2 regions of the Priestia sp. 40 genome follow, and region 2 is predicted to be linked to the other one. Evidence: riboswitches for the same ligand, from Rfam matches in the RefSeq annotation. Region 2 holds a riboswitch; the other holds the start of a gene.
What was found. Region 2 has a riboswitch for cyclic di-GMP ahead of ACO1DI_RS25360 (anti-repressor SinI family protein). Riboswitches for the same ligand answer to the same signal wherever they lie in the genome.
Positions count from the first base shown of each region.

Region 1: another riboswitch for cyclic di-GMP. It lies ahead of ACO1DI_RS12655 (anti-repressor SinI family protein); the one in region 2 lies ahead of ACO1DI_RS25360 (anti-repressor SinI family protein).

Region 1 covers NZ_JBMPZA010000011.1:15,283-18,697, reverse strand. The annotation lists gene ACO1DI_RS12660 (YveK family protein) at 1-431, opposite strand, end outside; cyclic di-GMP riboswitch class I at 1,113-1,211, shown strand; gene ACO1DI_RS12655 (anti-repressor SinI family protein) at 1,236-1,382, shown strand; gene ACO1DI_RS12650 (helix-turn-helix domain-containing protein) at 1,726-2,058, opposite strand; gene ACO1DI_RS12645 (anti-repressor SinI family protein) at 2,373-2,516, opposite strand; gene ACO1DI_RS12640 (alpha/beta hydrolase) at 2,743-3,415, shown strand, end outside.
Region 2 covers NZ_JBMPZA010000025.1:133,550-136,964, reverse strand. The annotation lists gene ACO1DI_RS25370 (HPP family protein) at 1-468, opposite strand, end outside; gene ACO1DI_RS25365 (histidinol-phosphatase HisJ family protein) at 761-1,552, shown strand; gene ACO1DI_RS25360 (anti-repressor SinI family protein) at 1,676-1,798, opposite strand; cyclic di-GMP riboswitch class I at 1,819-1,905, opposite strand; gene ACO1DI_RS25355 (helix-turn-helix domain-containing protein) at 2,006-2,356, opposite strand; gene ACO1DI_RS25350 (hypothetical protein) at 2,692-3,114, shown strand; gene ACO1DI_RS25345 (methyl-accepting chemotaxis protein) at 3,257-3,415, shown strand, end outside.

The DNA of each region.
Region 1 (3,415 bases), on a different contig from region 2:
ACTTCTTCTTTAAATACTTCAGCTGTTGAATTGGCGATTTTAACAGCAGTTGTGGGATCCGTACTTGTTGCAGAAAGACTAATGATTTGTGATCCATCAAGGCTCGCCGCCTGGACTTGACCTGCTGTGGCTTCTGCAGGCTGCTCTAAATTCAACTGTTTTGTTACCTTTCCCATCACTATCGGATCTTTAACCATTACTAGAAGCGTACTCATTTTCTGGGTATCTACATCTACAACCACTCTGGTCGAAGCTTGATAATATACTGTAGTATTATTCTGATGACTATAAAAAAAGCCAGCCAGTGTAGTAAAGATAGTAACGATAATGATAAGCCAAATACGTTTTTTAATGACTTCATAGTATTCTTTTAAATTAATGTCTTTACCCTTTTGTTGGTGGAGAAAATTCTTTTCTTGCAGTGTACTCATTAGAACCACCTTTGCTTCAATTATTTTTTAATGTTCTTGATATCAAAAACTAAAATTCTTTATAACGAACAAAAAACCACTTTTACTTAACTCCTTATTTTCGTATGCGCTCCAAAATCTAGTTATTAGCTTCTACCTCATTTTAATTCTTTATAAAGAACAAGTCAATATTAATTTAAACTACAAAGTCTAAATATGTACCCATAGTCCTTTTGAATTTCTGATATAAAATATAAATCTTTATTGTTTTTTATAAAGAACAAATTCTATTGAGTTAATAACTAAGTAAACTCATAAAGTAATACCGTTAAAGAAGTTGAATTATCACTTATCTCACCTTCTTTATAAGTTCCGAGTTCAGATAAGTGACTAGAAGTATTAATTATAAATATGAATAGCTTTATAGTAGGTAGTTATGCATTTCAGATGTTTGATTTAGAAAGTCTCTTTCTTTTAATATTTTATAGCTCTTTAAATACTTTTCTATAAATACAATAAAGAAGTGAAGTTTATACAGCTACCATCCATCCTTTAAAATATTGCCTAAGTGTCCACTCTAATAAATTATATTTCATCCTTAGTTGTAAAACTTAACCACATTTTATTCTAATTATTATAAAACCGACAAATTATGACACATTCAGGTATTTTCTTGCAGTAAAATGTTCGTAATACAAATGATTCAGAAAAGAGCAAACTGTTTGAAAGAGCAAGACGCAAAGCTGCGGGTCTAAAGTCATGGCAAAAAATATAAAAGACTATGATAGCCGGGTTACCTGATAGAGAAAAGCTGGAGGTAGAATAATGCTGAATCGTACTAACGTTGTGGAAGAAAATAAAAAGGTAGAGAAGCTAGATAAAGAATGGGTTGAGCTTATGGATACTGCTTATAAAATGGGGATCTGTATTGAAGAAGTAAGAAGATTTATCGCTTATAATAAACCTCGCTAAAAGGAAAAAAGAGGACACAAGGGATTCAATTCACATAGGGATTAGATTCTTTTTTTTGAGCTGAGAACTATTAAAAGAGTGAATTTGTTTGTAGACGCTATACTTTAAGGGTTGTTTACTGCCATCAAAATAAAAGGAAAAATTTGTAACATACAGTTAGAATAGGAAGGGAAAAAGATGATTTTAAAAGCCGCTGCCTCTTAAAACGTTGAACTAAGCGAAGGAATTATTTTAATTTTACTTGACAATAACTTTTTTAGTAACAATCAAGAACATTTAAGACCTTTAGGGGCAGCTACAATTAATCAGTTTCTACTGCCCTTTAAACCAAATGCTCTTGAATTCATTGATTTGAACGCTGCCACTTTTGGAATTCAAGAAACTGTTTGAATTGCTCTTTGCTTATACCAGATTCAGCCGCTTCTTTTGCTAAATCTAACCATTCATTATCTATAGAGATTGAGCTATCACTCTCGGAAGAATCATGAATTAACTTATCTACACTGACATGTAAAGAAGCTGCAATCTTATTTAGAAATTGAATAGAGGGGTTTAACTGAATATCTCTTTCGACAGAGGAAATATAAGACTTAGCTACTCCAGCACGGTTAGCAAGCTCAGTTAATGATATTCCTTGTTTCTTTCGAAGTTCCCGGATACGTTGACCAATTGTCATATTTATCACCCTTAATAAATGCTTATAAGGATAATTGTACCACAGTTCTATACTAAATCCTATAACAAATTAAAATCGCTGGGCTATGAAAAACTGCTTATATGGATTGAAATAACCTTATTATGTATTCAAAATAAGATGTCATGTTTTGTACAGCCAAGCCGTTCAATCGATTGTAATTATATGGTGATTTTTTTACGCGTTATAAGTTTTATAAAAAATGATTATTCACTTCCTGTGCTAAAATGATAAAAAAGGAATTTAGTTAAGCTATCTTCCCTGTATCAGATTCTTCTTTACTTCACAAAAGGTTCTTATTTATTATATTCTTTCTTATTGAATTGGTTTGGATTAGAGATAAATTCTTTAACTTCTTGTATGCTAACCCCTTGATTTTGCGCTTCTAGCATTAAATGAACCCATTCCAAATCAACAGTACTTTTATCATTTGCGCTCATCATTCCAGTCCCCTTCATTTTAAATTTGATAACGCTTTCTAAAAAAATGATCAAATAAAAAATACCTATTTTTCCCTGTTTTTTTACAGTATAATGGACATTGCAAGAGTATTAGACATTTTTTATTACTAAAAGCACCAATTTTTTTGAAATTTTTGTCTATTCCTATCATAATGATTTTACCGTTACACAAACGCTACAGTTAGACACTAGGAGGATTGCTTTTATGCCTTTTCTGCATACGGCGACAGAAAAAATTTACTATGAAATTCATTCGCCCGTGTTCACTGACAAGACAGAAACCGTTGTTATGGTTCATTCTTGTGTCACTGATCATACGCTTTTTGATTCTATTACTGCGGAATTAACCCAACATTACCGTGTTATTCATTACGATTTGAGAGAGACAGGAAAGAGCGCCTCTGCTACAGGAGAATTATCGTTTGAGGCTCATATTGAAGATCTTTTTCTCTTATTACATACGTTACATATAAAGAAGTGTTACTTAGTTGGAGTGGGATTTGGAGGACAAATCGCTGTTAAATTTACCGCCCGCTATGAATTTCTTATTGAAGGACTGATACTACTGTCTCTTCCTTTTTATTCAGATAGCACCATTCAAAAGATTAAGAGATGTTACAAAGAAGAAAGCAAAAATCAAATACCGGTAAATAAAATCCTTGAATTAGGCAAACTGGAAAGTCTGGAATATACAAACATACAAGAGGTTATTGAAAGACTTAAACAAATGGATCCCAATGTATATTTCCGCTTCGTTAAACTTTCTATTACAGCCAGTCTATTTCAAGAGCTAAGCAGCATTTCACTTCCTGTACTCACTTTATCTGGCCAACATGATTTGCTGTTTTCATCTCAGTATCTGATTTCAAAAACGATGT
Region 2 (3,415 bases):
ATACTGCCGATCTTGAAATAAATTATTATATACGGTAGAAATCAATACGACCACACATGCACAAATCATAATAATACCTAAATATCCCCAGCCTGCTTGAGTATTAATTGCAACAATCGCGCTAGCCGCAGCGGGAGGATGAACGGTTTTAGTAAGAATCATTAAAATAAGAACAAAAGCAAGCACAATCGCAATCGTAATAAGGCTTCGGTGAAATAAACTCCAAATAATAAGTGCAGAAACCGTTGCTAGTAAGTGCCCTCCAAGCACGTGACGAGGCTGTGATAAAGGCCCTTTATGAGCTCCGAAAACAAGCACGCAGCTTGCGCCAATTGGAGCGAGTGCCATTGGATAACCAAGCGCTAGTGCAATCGCACTGCTGATGATAATCGCAATTAAGCCTCCAATAGAAGAAACGACTGCATCTCTGTAATTGATTTTTGGTTCTTCTTTTAGTTCTCCTTTCATCTTTTTCGTATAAGAACTTAAATAAGACATAAAGGGGCTTTTTGTTTGAGAAAAACTTTTTTCAACTTCCATTTCCTAGTTCCTTTCCCTAGTGTAAGTAAAAGCTGTTTGTCAGAACATCTGCTATAATAAGTTAGTTTATAAGAAAAGAAGGATTACTAAAAGAGGAAAAACGACTTTTTTTAGTGGAAATTCTTTTTATGAACCTAAAAAGGCGTGATAGAGGGAAAAAGGGTCTCCGTGTGCAGTAAGTACAGGAGAGATGTATAATAAACCTAGAGGTGACTAAATTATGTATCTAGTAGACTACCATCATCACACAAACAATTCATTCGACTCACAGGCAGTCATGAAAGAAGTGTGCGAACAGGCTGTGAAAAACGGCATAAACGAAATTTGTTTTACCGAACACTTTTCATTAAATCCATTAGCGCCAACGTACGGTCATATGGATTTTGATAAATATGAACGAGAACTAGCGGAATGCAGAGATCAATTTCAAGGCCAGCTAGTAATTAAAAAAGGAATTGAAATTTGTGAACCGCACTATCTAAAAGAGAAGTATCAAAAAACCATGCAGCAGGAGCACTTTGATTTTATTTTAGGATCGGTTCATAACATTAATAACATCAAGCTTCGTAAACATTTGGAGCTGAACGATAAAGAAGCAATTTACCGCGCTTATTTTAATGAAATGTATAAGCTAGTAAGCGAAGCGGATATTGACGTATTGGCTCATTTAGATTTAATGAAGCGCTATGCGTTTGAGCAATATGGTATTTACGACTTTCATCAATTTAAAGATATTCTTGCGGATATTTTGAGAAAAGCAATTGATCGCAATATTGGAATTGAAATTAACACTTCAGGTATAAGAGGAAAGCTGGGCGAAGCATTGCCGGCACTTGAAGTTGTTGGCCTGTACCGCGATTTAGGCGGAGAAATCTTAACAATCGGATCTGATTCACACTTTGCCGAAACCGTAGGAGCACATATGAAAGAAGCGGTTGAAATGGCGAAACAGTGCGGATTTACGGAGATTTATACGTTTGACCAGCGTCAGCCAAAAGGAATTCGTATTTAATAAAATTGTGTTTCACAATTGCTTCAAACGTTTTTTATACACGTGTTTCTATGAGGAAATGGTAGAAGAATAATGAGCATAAAATACAAAAAGCACGCTCTGATCTGAGCGTGCTTTTTGTGTTCAATTCTGCTTAAACTCTTTTAAAAACGTTCGGACTTCTTCTATGGTCAGCCCCATTGCGCGAGCTGTTTGCATAAGACTTATCCATTCCTGATCGATCGACAGTACATTCTCTTCTTTCATTACGATTCATCCACCCTTTGCCAGGGAACTCAGCCGTCATAGCCAAAAGAGGCCTTAGACCTGAAGCTTTGCGTCACTATTTTTCAATAATTTTGCCTTTGTCTGGATAATTTGTAATAGTTACCATATATAACCTATGTTCATTATATAGTATGTTTGTCATGAATGCTGTCGAAATAGGTCGATTGTCATAAAAAAATCAAATAATTAGTCAACTAATGTATCCATTTTTTTTCTGAATTTTAAATAGGAATGAAATTCAGTAAATTCCTCTTTGGTCATTCCATCGTTAATTGCTTCTTCTATTAAAGAAAGCCACTCGTTGCTTAGAGATAGTTTTGAAGAAAATTTAAAATCTCTGCTTCCTGCTTCAATTAATTCATCAATTGTTGTATTAAGAGAAAAAGCTATTTTCTCTAGCATGTGAATAGACGGGTTATTGTTTAGGCCTTTTTCTAAATGAGATAAATATGACTTTGAGATACGGGCTTTTTCAGCTAAGCGTGTAATAGAATATCCGTTTTTTAATCGTAAAGTTTTAATTTTGGTTCCTATCACGTTAAGTTCATCCTTTTCTTATATCCTTTTTGTTCATTATAACGCATATTAGTTTATTTTTATGTATTTAATTATAAAAAGGGTTCTTTATAACGAATGACTTCTTGTTTTTAGAAGCTTTTTTAGTTCGAAAGTCTCTAGTGAAGTTTATAGTTGGTTCATAGAAATCCTTCACAATAAAGATAGAAACCTACAAGACAGGAGAGATAACCATGATCTGGAAAACTGAGTGGACAAAATGGAGCCATCACAGCGCGCTGCCAAGTGACGTGCACAAACAAGTGACTAACGTGACCAAAAGTGAATGAGAAGAGGCCTTTTACAAACAGCAAAACATGACGCTTCATGATGGGCTAATAGAGCTTTATGACACCTACGGCTACTACAAAGAGTCTCTTACTTCTTTCACTTTAAAAGGAAAGGACGGAGCCGAACAAATTGATCGTATTGTAAACAGCTTTCGTGAGAATTCACCAACAGAAATAGCGGGTGCGGCAGTCGAGAAAATAGAAGATGATCAACGCGAAATAAGAATCAATTTGCTCACCGCTCAGCAAGAAAGAATGAACTGGCCTTCGTCAAATGCACTCAAATTTTGGCTGCAAGGCGGCTCCTGGTTTGCGATTCGCCCCTCAGGCACAGAGCCAAAAGTGAAGTTTTATTTTGGAGTAAAGCAAGAGACGGAAAGTGAAAGTAAAAAGAGATTAAAAGAAGTAGAAACAAACGTCATCAATATGACCGAAAGGATTGTGTACTAACGGAGAAAAGACGCGCTGATTGCTTCAGCGCGTTTTTTATGCCAATAAAAATTCAAAAATGTACTATGGATAGAACAAGCCTCATGACCGATAGATATAACGAAGTGCAAGGGAAAGCAAATCAGCGAAAAGGGGATATGGTATGGGGGTATTGCGCAATTTAAGTATTTATCGAAAGCTATTAATCATGGTTATCATTTCGACGATTTCATTAATTACAGTAGTAGTCATCAGCTATTTCTACACACAGCGAATTGCTGACAGCTCGGAGTCTATGTATAATGACCGCCTGCAGCCAATC